DNA from 3 places in the Rhizobium sp. WCS2018Hpa-16 genome. Region 3 is predicted to be linked to each of the others. Evidence: predicted binding sites of a transcription regulator. Region 3 holds the regulator's gene; each other region holds the start of a gene.
What was found. Region 3 encodes LexA, which represses DNA repair genes until DNA is damaged. Its sites were predicted from a motif close to TGTTCNNNNTGTGTTCNG; they were not measured.
Positions count from the first base shown of each region.

Region 1: a site for LexA is predicted at 1,755-1,772, ahead of RQI55_RS02475 (ATP-dependent helicase). Genes of this name have one in related genera too.
Region 2: a site for LexA is predicted at 1,792-1,809, ahead of recA (recombinase RecA). Genes of this name have one in related genera too.

Region 1 is NZ_JAVTIX010000001.1:511,944-516,659, reverse strand. Features, by position in the region: gene RQI55_RS02485 (efflux RND transporter permease subunit) at 1-373, opposite strand, end outside; gene RQI55_RS02480 (efflux RND transporter periplasmic adaptor subunit) at 370-1,524, opposite strand; gene RQI55_RS02475 (ATP-dependent helicase) at 1,814-4,294, shown strand; gene RQI55_RS02470 (hypothetical protein) at 4,377-4,532, opposite strand; gene RQI55_RS02465 (DMT family transporter) at 4,649-4,716, shown strand, end outside.
Region 2 is NZ_JAVTIX010000001.1:820,786-825,501, forward strand. Features, by position in the region: gene RQI55_RS04125 (pseudouridine-5'-phosphate glycosidase) at 1-721, opposite strand, end outside; gene RQI55_RS04130 (carbohydrate kinase family protein) at 752-1,690, opposite strand; gene recA (recombinase RecA) at 1,938-3,026, shown strand; gene alaS (alanine--tRNA ligase) at 3,218-4,716, shown strand, end outside.
Region 3 is NZ_JAVTIX010000001.1:977,876-982,591, forward strand. Features, by position in the region: gene RQI55_RS04930 (ComEC/Rec2 family competence protein) at 1-499, shown strand, start outside; gene RQI55_RS04935 (glutathione S-transferase family protein) at 530-1,213, opposite strand; gene lexA (transcriptional repressor LexA) at 1,561-2,283, opposite strand; gene kdsA (3-deoxy-8-phosphooctulonate synthase) at 2,527-3,375, shown strand; gene eno (phosphopyruvate hydratase) at 3,599-4,716, shown strand, end outside.

The DNA.
Region 1 (4,716 bases), 470 kb from region 3:
TGGCATCACGCACATCGTTCGAGGCGACTGCAATATCGACACTATCGTTGAATTCCATCGTCACCCGGCTGGTGCCGAATTGCGATGACGAGGAAATGGATTTCACACCACTGACACGCGCAACAGCGCCTTCAATGGTCTGCGTGACCTCCTGGTCGATGGTCTGCGGAGATGCGCCGTCATAGGTCGTTCGCACGGAGATGACCGGGCGGTCGACATCGGGCAATTCGCGCACATCAACGCCAACAAGAGCCGCCAATCCGGCAACCACCAGAAGCGTGTTCACCACGGCGGCCAGAATGGGTCGGCGCACGAAGAGTGCTGTAAACGTCGCCTTGGAATCATTTGCACTGGTCGTGGTCTGGTCTGTCATCGGCTGGCGACCTCCGGTGCTTTCTTCTGTCCAGCCGTTCGCACGGCGCCACCTTCGCGCACGCGCTGCAAGCCTTCCGTCACAATCGGTTCGTCCGGCGCAAGGTCAGCCTTGACCAGCACGGAATCCGGATTGCGCTGAACGACCTGAACGCGAACCTTGTGAGACTTGTCGTCCTTCACGCGCCAGACATAGGAGCCTTCGGCATCCCACTGCACGGCGAGCGGATCGACAGAGGGATAATTTTCGCCGGTGAAGCCCATGGTGACGGCAAAGGACATGCCAGCGCGCAGATCGTCTCTAGCATTCTCGAAAACGGCGCGCACACGCACCGTCCGGCTGGCTTCGTCCACCCGGTTATCGACCGCCTCAACCTTGCCGGAGAATTTCTCACCCGGGCGGGAAATCGATGTCGCCTCCACCGGCATCCCAACCTTGATGGCGGTGGTATAACGCTCCGGCGCCCAGAAGTTCACAAGAATTTTCGAGCGGTCATCAATGCTGACAATGCTGGTCTGCGTCGTTGCGTTATCGCCGATGTTGATCGCAACAATACCGGCGATGCCATCGATGGGCGCCACGATATTGCGCCGTTTCAGATTGAGTTCGGCTGTGCTCAGCGCAAGCTTCGCCGCTTCTTCGGCAATCTGCGCATCCAGCACATCAAGCCGCGCAACCGAGCGCAAATTCGCGTAGGACGTGGACTTCTCGACTGCGCTGCGCAGCGCGACCTGCGCCTTTTCACGCTCGATGACCTGCTCATCATCATCCAGCCGCGCCAGCACATCACCTTTTTTGACGCTTTGTCCCGATGATACCAGAATTTCGGAAATAAGACCCGAAGCCTGCGGCGTGACCACGACTGACTGGATCGCCTCCCCGTTGCCAATTGCATTGAGCCGGTCGTTCACGGTTCCGGACTTGACGGGTGCGAGCGCGACCAGCGTTGCGCTGTTGCCCCTTCCACCGCCCTGCCCGCGCTGCCCACCACCAGCGGCTGCCGTGCCACCGGCCTCTGCAGCAGGCTTTTCCGGGCTTGTAAGTCCAACCTTGGCCAGCAAAACTTTGCCGTCTGGTGAATTATAGGCCCAAAGACAGAACCCCGCCCCCACGACGGCCAGACCGACACCAAGCTGCTTCCAAACCCGCATACACGTCTCCGAATTGATCTCGACTGTCTCCGCATTCCATTTTAGTGCGGACGCCTTGTATTTACAGCAGTATCCTTGCTCACCTTAAACAACGCAACGCACAAATCCGTTTCTTACATAATGGTAATTTACGACGCTTTTAAAAAAGCTCCAGCAACGCTCCAGACGGGTTCGATGCTCGCTCCGGCTGCGTGAAAATGCCCTAAAACAGGCGCTTTGACAGTTGAAACAGGAATAAAAGCAGAACATGGTTCTGGCCTTTCCGCCCCGAATCACTACATTGGGCCGCATGAGCAACAGTTTCGACGATATGCCGTTCTTCGATGAGGAACCTTCCGAGCCACGCCGCCAGCCAGCCGCACCTCCTGCGCCGGGCGGTTTGGGCATCGCGGCGCGTGCCATGGCAGCACGCGATCAGGGCCGCGCTTCGCCCGATTATCTCGCGGGCCTCAACCCGGAACAGCGTGAAGCCGTCGAAACTCTGGAAGGGCCCGTTCTGGTTCTGGCGGGCGCCGGCACCGGCAAGACCCGCGTGCTGACGACGCGCATCGCCCATATTCTGGCAAGTGGCCGCGTCTATCCGAGCCAGATTCTGGCCGTGACCTTCACCAACAAGGCCGCGCGCGAGATGAAGGAACGTATCGGCGTTCTCGTCGGCGGCGCGGTTGAAGGCATGCCGTGGCTCGGTACATTCCACTCCATCGGCGTCAAGCTTCTGCGTCGACATGCTGAAATGATGGGCCTGAAATCCGATTTCACCATTCTCGATACCGACGACGTAGTGCGGCTGTTGAAACAGCTCATTCAGGCCGAAGGTCTTGATGACAAGCGTTGGCCCGCCAAGCAGTTCGCAGGCATGATCGACGGCTGGAAGAACAAGGGCCTGACACCGCCGGATATCCCGGAAGGCGACAGCCGGGCCTTTGCAAACGGCAAGGGCCGCGAACTTTATGCCGCCTATCAGGCACGTCTGAAGACGCTGAATGCCTGCGATTTCGGCGACCTGTTGCTGCACCCCATCACCATTTTCCGCAATCACCCGGATATTCTCAAAGAATACCACAGCAAGTTTCGCTATATTCTGGTGGACGAGTATCAGGATACCAACACCTGCCAATATATGTGGCTGCGGCTTCTGGCACAGCGTCCCAAGGGTGAGCCGCAAAATGTTTGCTGCGTGGGCGATGACGACCAGTCGATCTATGGCTGGCGCGGTGCCGAGGTGGACAATATTCTTCGCTTCGACAAGGATTTCCCCGGCGCGAAGGTCATCAAGCTGGAGCGCAACTACCGCTCCACAGAACACATTCTGGGCGCTGCCGGTCATCTGATTGCGCATAATGAAGGCCGCCTCGGCAAGACTCTGTTTACAGACCGCAGCGAACCCGATGATGAAAAGGTCGTGGTTCACGCGGCCTGGGATTCGGAAGAGGAAGCCCGCGCCGTTGGCGAGGAGATCGAACAGCTCCAGCGCACCAAGCACCCGCTGAACAACATGGCCATTCTGGTGCGCGCATCCTTCCAGATGCGCGAATTCGAAGACCGGTTTGTGACCCTTGGCCTCAACTACCGTGTCATCGGTGGTCCACGCTTTTATGAGCGCCTCGAAATCCGCGATGCGCTGGCCTATTTCCGTCTCGTCTGCCAGTCAGCAGACGATCTGGCTTTCGAGCGCATTATCAACACGCCAAAGCGTGGCCTTGGCGATACGACCGTTCGCAACCTGCATGATTATGCCCGCGCCCGCGACATTCCCATGCTGGCAGCTGCCGCTGACATTATCGAAACGGACGAACTCAAGCCGAAGGCCCGCAAGGCGCTGTTTGATGTCGTGCAGGATTTCCGCCGCTGGCAGACCCTTCTGGAAAACACCGAGCACACCGTGCTGGCCGAACAGATCCTCGATGAGAGCGGCTATACGGCCATGTGGCAGGCGGATAAGACCGCCGAAGGCCCCGGCAGGTTGGAAAACCTGAAAGAACTCATCCGCTCCATGGAAGCCTATGAGAGCATGCGCAGCTTCCTTGAGCATGTCGCACTGGTCATGGATACCGAAAAGAACGCGGAGCTGGACGCCGTCTCGATCATGACGCTGCACTCCGCCAAAGGTCTGGAATTCGAAACCGTCTTCCTGCCCGGCTGGGAAGAAGGGCTGTTTCCGCACCAGCGTTCCCTCGATGAAGGTGGGCGTTCCGGTCTGGAAGAAGAGCGTCGTCTGGCCTATGTCGGCATTACCCGCGCCAAGCGCCGTTGCCACATCTGGTTTGTGTCGAACCGCCGCATCCATGGCCTATGGCAAGCGACGATCCCTTCGCGCTTTCTGGAAGAGCTGCCGCCCAACCACGTCGAAGTCTCGGCATCGGATAGCAATTATGGCGGCTATGGTGGACGCGGCGGCTACGGCCAGTCTCGTTTTGATTCCGCTGACCCCTTCACCAACACCTATTCCACACCGGGATGGAAGCGGGCGCAGGCCAACAAGTCGGATGCGACGCGTGATAACTGGGGCAGCCGCTCCGGGCACGCTGTCGAGCGCATCGGCTACGGCGAAAGTGGCCCGAAAACACGCACCATCGATGGCGAACTCGTCGCCAAATCGGTGGCCGATACGCCATCGAAATTCTTCGTCGGCGACCGCGTTTTCCATCTGAAATTCGGCAATGGCAACGTCGCAAGCGTCGAAGGCAACAAACTCACCATCGACTTTGATCGCGCCGGACAAAAACGGGTGCTGGATGGCTTTGTAGAGCGGGCAGAAAAACCTGCCTGAGCAAGCTCAATCCTGATGAATAGACACGCAAAAGCCGCGCTTGCAGACATGCAGAGCGCGGCTTTTGACTATTCAAAACAGATTATTGCGCGATGGGCGTTTCGCCGGGCGTGAAGCCGATCAGGTAAACGGCGGCCACCACGATGGCCAGAGCGAAGATGGAGATGACAAAAACCGTCATGCGGTTCAGAGGCTTGCGGGTCGTTTTTTTCATGCCGCGATAACGATCGAGACGCATATTCGTTCCAGCGAAAATTCGTTCACAGCATCCGGGGCCATCCATCAAGGAAAATCATTTCCGCTTCAAACCCATATCGGCTAAGCCTCGCCCATCTCCTCAGCATTCGGCGCATCATGACCAGCGACACACCTACACGCCTCAACCCGCTCCACATCGCAGCTGCCTTTGCCAGCGGTTGCCT
Region 2 (4,716 bases), 160 kb from region 3:
CGTCCTCTTCCGGCACGGGGTTCGCAACCAGCATGCCACCATCGATGCCAAGCTGTTCGCGCGTTGTCTGGAAATTGGCGATTGCAGCGGGACTGTTCAGCGAGAGCGGGCTTTTAAGGCCAGACGCCCTCGACCAGAATGCCGGAAACTCCGTCGATCCGAAGGTCACGACAGGAACGCCATTCGTTTCCAACACCTCAAGCGTCTTTGGAATGTCGAGGATTGCCTTGGCGCCCGCGCAAACAACGATAACGCCGGTTCTTGCCAGTTCGGTCAGATCAGCGGAGATATCGAAGCTTGTCTCAGCACCGCGATGTACGCCGCCAATGCCGCCTGTTGCGAAGACCTTGATGCCTGCGTGTTCAGCGGCAATCATGGTGGCGGCAACTGTCGTCGCGCCTGTGCGACGCTCGGCAATGGCGAAAGCGATATCAGCACGCGATACTTTCATCGCATCTGTTGTCTTTGCGAGCGCTTCGAGCTCTTCTTTTTCAAGCCCGATGTGCAAGGTGCCGTGAATGACGGCGATGGTTGCCGGAATGGCGCCCTGATCGCGGATGATCTGTTCCACGCTTTCAGCCATCTGGATATTGCCGGGGTAGGGCATGCCGTGGGTGATGATGGTTGATTCGAGGGCGACGATGGGCGCGCCGCGCTGCTTGGCGGCGGCGACCTCAGTCGAATAAGCGATGGGCAAAAGCGGGGGAATGGATTTTGTCATTGGTTCTTCCGATCTATTTCAGCGGTCTGTTCATACCATTTCAGCCGGTGGCACAAGGGCCAGCATGGCATCGAGCGTGTTCTGGTTTAATTCCGGGGGTGTTGCGCTAGGGGATTGCACGGTGATGGCCGCAGCCGCAGCACCCCAGCGCAGCGCCTGTGATGGTGGGTGCCCCTGCCTGATGGCGGCTAGATAACCCGAGGCCATCGCATCTCCCGCACCGGTGACATCTCGTACTGAGGTAATAAGAGGTGGGTGCAGAATGGCCGTTTCCCAATCGTTGAAACCCACGACGTGCCGCGCACCGCTGGTGATGACGCCGCCGCGAAGGCCGAGCGATTTCAAAAGTTCCGGCCATTCTCGCACGTCGTCCACATCAGCGCCGGTCAATGCCCGCGCCTCTGCCTCGTTCATAAAGAGAATGTCGATATCGGCCAAAGCGGGCTTCAGCTTCACAACCTTCGCAGGCGATATGGCGATGGCCGCGAGTGGCTTCTCGCAGGCGCGCGCAGCAACGCTCAAAGCCAGCAAAGTGGCTTCCGGCAGGTTGGCATCGCAAAGAACCGCATCGCTTGCCATGATGGCCTCGCGCACGGCGCGCACCCGCAGGCGTCGCGGGGTGAAAAGCGTGTAGAGCTCCATATCTGCGATGGCGATGACAAGATTTCCATCGCGTTCAAGGATGGCCGTGTAGCTAGGGGTGCTGCGATCAAGGAATGTGAACGGGGTATCTTCGACGCCAGCGTCTCTCGCCGCCGCGGCGACTGTCTCTCCATTCGCATCGCCACCCCGCGGCGCCATGATCCTGACCTGGAACCCGAGACGCGACAGGTTGCGGGCTGCATTGAAACCGCCGCCGCCAGCCTCCTCCATCCATGCGCCGGGATTGCTGGCTCCGACCACGGTTTCCGTCTGGATCATCCCTCGACGGTCAATATGTGCGCCGCCGAGAACGAGTAATTTATTCACTGCCGTTTTTCCCCATGTCAGCCGTCAAATGCATATCGATTCGGTTTTTGAGAGCCTTAGAAACCACGATGCAAGGTAATGTTTTTCCACAGCTTGAAAACAAAAACAAATGTAGAACAAAGGACTTATCCATATTTGATTTCAATATGATGATGCCCCATTGCGGGATGAGAACAAATAAAGTACAAAACGGCCATCGAGAGCTTCATTGCCTGTGCGGCTTCAATAACCTAAAGGTGGTTTCCAGATGGCACAAAATTCTTTGCGTCTTGTAGAGGACAAAGCAGTGGATAAAAGCAAGGCACTGGAGGCGGCGCTTTCCCAGATCGAACGTTCGTTCGGCAAGGGATCGATTATGAAGCTCGGTTCCAATGAAAGTATCGTCGAGGTCGAGACCGTTTCCACAGGTTCGCTCAGCCTTGATGTGGCGCTCGGTATTGGTGGTCTGCCCAAGGGCCGTATCATCGAGATTTACGGACCTGAAAGCTCGGGTAAGACGACGCTCGCTTTGCAGACAATTGCAGAAGCGCAGAAAAAGGGCGGAATTTGCGCCTTTGTGGATGCCGAGCATGCGCTCGATCCAGTCTATGCCCGCAAGCTCGGTGTCGATCTCCACAACTTGCTGATTTCGCAGCCCGATACGGGTGAACAGGCGCTTGAAATTACCGATACGCTGGTGCGTTCCGGCGCGGTCGACGTGCTTGTCATCGACTCCGTTGCTGCGCTGACGCCGCGTGCGGAAATTGAAGGCGAAATGGGCGACAGCCTTCCCGGTCTTCAGGCTCGTTTGATGAGCCAGGCGCTGCGCAAGCTGACCGCCTCGATCTCGAAGTCGAAGACCATGGTCATCTTCATCAACCAGATCCGCATGAAGATCGGTATTTCCTATGGCTCGCCGGAAGTGACCACAGGCGGTAACGCGTTGAAGTTCTACGCATCTGTGCGTCTCGACATTCGTCGCATCGGCGCCGTCAAGGACCGTGAAGAGGTTGTGGGCAACCAGACCCGCGTTAAGGTCGTCAAGAACAAGATGGCACCTCCCTTCAAGCAGGTCGAATTCGACATCATGTATGGCGAAGGCGTATCCAAGACGGGCGAGCTTGTCGATCTGGGTGTGAAGGCTGGTCTGGTCGAAAAGGCCGGTGCATGGTTTTCCTACAAGAGCCAGCGTCTGGGGCAGGGGCGTGAAAACGCAAAGACGTTCCTCAAGGAAAATCCTGCTGTGGCCGAAGAGATCGAACTGGCGCTGCGTCAGAATGCCGGTCTTATCGCTGAAAAGTTCCTCCAGAACGGTGGACCTGAGGCGGATGCGGATGGGGTTGATCCCGACGCATGATGCGCGTTGCCGGACAAAATTTTCGGCAATATTCTGATGTTTGAAGATCAAAGGTCGTGCGATTGTGTCGCGCGGCCTTTATTTGTGCTGTGTCCTTGCCCTGTTTGGCTGGACAGGCCGTGTGGCTGACGATAAAAGCCAGTGTTTTTTATGCTATGGCCGCGGGATCGCGTGGAAATGAAGGACTTCTGATGAGCGGTGTAAATGAAATCCGGTCGACCTTCCTCGACTACTTCAAGAAGAACGGTCACGAGATCGTGCCATCCAGCCCGCTTGTGCCGCGCAATGACCCGACATTGATGTTTACCAATGCGGGCATGGTTCAGTTCAAGAACGTCTTTACCGGATTGGAAAGCCGTCCCTATTCCACAGCGGCATCATCGCAGAAATGCGTTCGCGCCGGCGGCAAGCATAACGATCTTGATAATGTCGGCTACACCGCCCGCCATCACACTTTCTTTGAAATGCTCGGCAACTTCTCCTTTGGTGACTATTTCAAGGAGGAGGCGATTACCCACGCCTGGAACCTGATCACCAAGGAATTCGGGATCGACAAGAACCGTCTGCTGGTCACTGTCTATCATACCGACGACGAAGCCTTTGATCTCTGGAAGAAGATTGCTGGTTTCTCCGATGATCGCATCATCCGCATTCCCACCAGCGATAACTTCTGGGCGATGGGTGATACCGGTCCTTGCGGTCCCTGCTCGGAAATCTTCTATGACCACGGCGATCATATCTGGGGTGGCCCTCCCGGATCTGCCGATGAAGATGGCGATCGCTTCATCGAGATATGGAATCTCGTTTTCATGCAGTATGAGCAGGTCACGAAGGAAGAGCGCATCAGCCTTCCGCGTCCGTCCATCGACACCGGCATGGGCCTGGAGCGTATTTCTGCGCTTCTTCAGGGCAAGCATGACAATTACGATACGGATCTGTTCAAGGCGCTGATTGCCGCATCGGTCGAGGCCACCGGCGTTCCGGCGGAAGGCGATAACCGCGCCAGCCACCGCATCATTGCTGATCACCTTCGCTCGACGGCCTTCCTGATTGCCGATGGCGTTCTGCCGTCGAATGAAGGTCGCGGCTATGTGCTTCGCCGCATCATGCGTCGCGCCATGCGCCATGCCGAATTGCTTGGCTCACGCGAGCCGTTGATCTGGAAGCTGTTGCCCGCGCTCGTTCAGCAGATGGGCCGCGCCTATCCTGAGTTGGTACGCGCCGAGGCGCTGATTTCCGAAACGCTGAAGCTCGAAGAAACCCGGTTCCGCAAGACGCTGGAGCGCGGCCTCTCGCTGCTGTCTGATGCAACGTCGACCTTGAACAAGGGCGATATGCTGGACGGCGAAACGGCCTTCAAGCTCTATGACACCTATGGCTTCCCGCTTGATTTGACACAGGATGCGCTGCGAGCGCGTGAAATCGGCGTCGATGTATCAGGCTTTACCGGCGCTATGGAGCGCCAGAAGGCTGAGGCGCGCTCGCACTGGACAGGCTCCGGCGACAAGGCGACCGAAACTGTCTGGTTCGAGCTCAAGGAAAAGCACGGTGCGACCGAGTTCCTCGGTTACGACACCGAGACCGCAGAAGGCGTCGTCCTGGCCATCGTCAAGGATGGCAAGTCGGTGGAAAGTGCTGCCGAGGGCGAGACCGTTCAGATCGTCGTCAACCAGACACCGTTCTACGGTGA
Region 3 (4,716 bases):
CGCAGAAAAGTCACCGGATAGTGACGACGAAGTTGGGGATGACTCACAAACCGGACGCCGCTCAACGCTGACGGACCAAGCCAAAGCGAAAGAACGGAAGGAGATGCAGAGGGCTCTCCTGAAACCAGATGGATTCACCTGTCGAAAAAACAGTTGGTGCGTATCGAAATCCAAAATCGGCATCACTGTAGCGGTAGTCTTCGACACTGCATTCGCGGGATTGGCCTGCGATATTGCCAATATTGTTGTCACGACACGCAGCGTTCCCTTCACCACATGCCGTTCTGGCGCCATTCTCATCACTCACGAAACCTTGCGCCGCACGGGGTCGATGGAGCTATGGCTAGGCGATGCAACAAAGCCGGTCCTGACCACAAGGGCTGCCATGCTGAGCGACAATCGGCCATGGACGGAGCACCGCCACTACGACTGGCGCGACAAAAGCTTCAATACAGGAATTCCGGCCCATATCGAACACCTGCTCACAGGCCGTCCATAACTCATGTGCTTTGGAGCGCGCCGCTGCTCGTCACGTCGGGACTGCGCGCAAATCCGCAAGCCATTCCCCCACATCCCGCGCCTCAGCCTCATGCGCATCATCGCGCCACGGTTCGAGAAGGGCCGCCTGTTCCCATTCCTGCATTGCCGGTAGGGAGAGGAGGTGATCCATATAGTGCTTCGATGCTGGAGACAGCGCCGTTCCGTAGGTCTGAAACCGAAACGCAACCGGGCAGAAAAACGCATCCACAGCTGTGAACCCGGCCCCGGCCAGGAATGGACCGCCATGGGCTGCCAGCCCTTGCTGCCACAAGGCGTCTATCCGGGAAATATCTCTCTGCAATGCGTCCGATATGGAGGATGGCCTAATTCGAAGACCAACACTCATGGGATGGTTGTTGCGCAATGTGGAGAAGCCAGCATGCATCTCCGCCGCGGCAGAGCGAGACCAGGCCCGTGCCTTTGCATCCGCTGCCCATACGCCATCATGCTTTTCCGCAAGATACTCGGTGATGGCGAGCGATTCCCAAACGGTCAGATCGCCATCCACAAGACATGGAACTTTCGATGTCGGTGAAAACTCCGAAAACGCATGGTCCTTGTCATCGAAACGCATGAATCGCTCGGAAAATCCAATTCCGAGCGTGCGCATCAGCACCCAGATTCGCAGTGACCAAGACGAGTAATTCTTGTTGGCGATGAAAAGTTGATACATGAGCAGCGCTCCTAAAAGGCAGCGATCAAAAAGAGAAAACTATCAGTAAACGAGAGAATTTCTTGCATAAAGCCATCCACAGCGATGGCATCATTCAAATTATTTGATGACCGTAACCAGCGTGGCGATCACGCCGGCTCACAAGCACCAGCTACAAACGCAACGGCGAAATTCCCATGCCATAAGTATCTGCTGACATAACGGAAAATCCACTCCAAATCACCGAATCGCAGTGGAATCGATACCCGGCTAACAAGTTCTATCACCGCGCGGTGACTTGAGGCCCCGCGAGCGTCAACAGAGTTAAGACTGCGCCTGAAAAGCGAGGCAAGAGCCTGTCAGGCTGGTCAGTGATAACGCCTGATCAGACCAACAAGCTTTCCCTGAATCTTGACCCTGTCGGGTCCAAATATGCGGGTTTCATAAGCAGGGTTCGCAGCTTCAAGTGCGATAGACGCGCCGTTGCGACGGAAGCGCTTAAGCGTTGCCTCCTCTTCGTCCACCAGAGCCACGATGATATCACCGGGATTTGCGGTGCTGGTATCCTTGATAATGACGGTATCGCCGTCAAAAATACCGGCTTCGATCATCGAATCGCCTTTGACCTCAAGCGCGTAATGCTCACCCGCACCCAGCATATCCATCGGCACGACCACATCATGAGTGTTGTTCTGGATGGCGGAGATTGGCACGCCCGCTGCAATGCGTCCCATGACCGGTACGCTGACTGATTCAGAATTTCTGCTGTTGGAAGATGATGGCTGAGGCCGTTGCTCAACAGCTGCGGTTTTGCCGAGACTGCCCTCAATAACACTTGGCGTGAAGCCGCGCTGTGGCTTTTCCGGGGGCGAATATGATTCGGGAAGCTTGATAACCTCGAGCGCACGGGCTCTGTTCGGTAGCCGGCGAATGAAGCCGCGCTCTTCAAGCGCTGTGATCAACCGATGGATGCCTGACTTTGATGCAAGCTCCAGTGCATCCTTCATTTCATCGAAAGATGGTGGCACGCCGGACTCTTTCATTCTCTCATGAATGAATAGAAGCAGTTCCTGCTGTTTGCGCGTGAGCATGAAGAGACCCTTGACGATTCGAGGCGGAGATTCGGGAAACAAATACAGAACGAACACTATCTGTTCCATATGTGTTCTGCAATCCCTTAAAACTCAGTGAAAGTACAAACGAGTTTCAGCGTTGCCCACAATCCCGCCGAATACCGCTCCTATACCGTGACTCGCTGTCGGCTTACTGCTACATGCGTTGCCAAGATCGGGCGTGATGCCCGTGCACTGTTTCATTTGTTCCAAGGGAAAACCATGAGTGCGACGAACAATCTGAAGGTCATTGCCGGCGAGGGCGCTGCTGCGGTCTCTTTCTCGAACACCGAACGGTTTTCCCTGATTGCCGGTCCGTGCCAGATGGAAAGCCGTGACCATGCTTTCATGATTGCCGAAACGCTGGCCGAACTCTGCGGCAAGCTGGGAATCGGCCTTGTTTACAAATCATCCTACGACAAGGCCAACCGCACCTCGCTTTCGGGCCAGCGCGGCATCGGCATCGACAAGGCGCTGGAAGTCTTCGCCGAGTTGAAGGCGCAGTTCGGCTTTCCAGTCCTTTCGGATATTCACACAGAAGAGCAGTGCGCCATTGTTGCGCCCGTCATAGATATTCTGCAGATTCCGGCATTTCTCAGCCGTCAGACGGACCTGCTGGTGGCTGCTGCAAAGACCGGCCGAGTGATCAACGTCAAGAAGGGCCAGTTTCTGGCACCCTGGGACATGAAGAACGTGCTGGCCAAGCTAAATGACAGCGGCAACTCCAATGTGCTGCTGTGCGAGCGTGGTGCATCCTTCGGCTACAATACGCTTGTGTCGGATATGCGCTCACTGCCAATCATGGCATCGCTCGGTGCGCCAGTTATATTCGATGCGACCCATTCCGTTCAGCAGCCCGGCGGGCAGGGTGGCTCGACAGGTGGTCAACGCGAGTTCGTGGAAACATTGGCACGCGCGGCGGTGGCCGTTGGTGTTGCCGGTCTTTTCATAGAGACGCATGAGGACCCTGATAATGCGCCGTCCGATGGCCCCAACATGGTTCACCTGAAAGATATGCCGAAGCTTCTCGAAAAACTTCTGGCTTTCGACAATATCACCAAATCCGCCTGATATTTCGGCGCCGAGAGGCGTCGATGGAAACCATCGCGCAGGACGGGGCTTGTCATTGTAATTTCTTCCGCATCGGCTACAGCGGAAGACGAATACCAAACGACTCGCCGCTCTGGCGACGTGTTTTTATCGCATGCCGGAATCTGAAACTTCTTCACAGCTTCCCTCATGCGCTTTAAGACATGCACCTGAAAAACACTGTTCCAATCCTAAGGGAGAGATCATGACAGCCATTACCGACATTATCGCACGCGAAATTCTCGACAGCCGCGGCAACCCGACCGTTGAGGTAGATGTCTATCTTGAAGACGGCTCTTTCGGCCGCGCAGCGGTTCCATCGGGCGCATCCACCGGCGCGCATGAAGCCGTAGAGCTGCGCGATGGCGGCAAGCGTTACCTCGGTAAGGGCGTCGAGAAGGCAGTCGAAGCCGTCAACACGGAAATCTTCGATGCGCTGGGCGGTTTCGATGCCGAGAGCCAGATCCATGTCGACCAGACACTGATCGAACTCGACGGTACTCCGAACAAATCGCGCCTCGGTGCCAATGCCATCCTCGGCGTTTCGCTGGCTGTTGCTAAGGCTGCTGCTGAAACCACGGGCCTGCCACTCTATCGTTACGTTGGTGGCCCGAACGCGCATCTGCTGCCAGTTCCTATGATGAATATCATCAATGGTGGCGCGCATGCCGATAACCCAATCGACTTTCAGGAATTCATGATCATGCCAGTCGGCGCGGAAAATATCCGTGACGCGGTGCGTATCGGCGCTGAAATCTTCCACGTTCTGAAGAAGGAACTGTCTGCGCAGGGTTTCAACACCAATGTGGGCGACGAAGGCGGCTTTGCGCCGGGCCTGAAGAGCGCGCCGGAAGCACTCGATTTCATCATGAAGTCCGTTGAAAAGGCTGGTTACAAGCCAGGCGAAGACGTGGCGCTGGCTCTCGATTGCGCCTCGACGGAATTCTTCAAGAACGGCAAATACGTGATGGAAGGCGAAGGTCGCACGCTGGAGCCTGAAGCCATGGCGGATTATCTCGCCGAGCTCGCTGGTAAGTATCCGATCATCTCGATCGAAGACGGCATGGCCGAAGACGATTGGGACGGCTGGAAGTACCTTACAGACAAGATCGGCAAGAAAGTTCAGCTGGTTGGCGACGATCTGTTCGTGACCAACTCTGCCCGCCTTCGTGACGGCATCAAGATGGGCGTTGCCAATTCGATCCTCGTCAAGGTCAACCAGATCGGATCGCTGACGGAAACGCTCGATGCTGTTGAAACTGCACACAAGGCTGGCTACACGGCTGTCATGTCTCACCGCTCTGGTGAAACAGAAGACTCCAC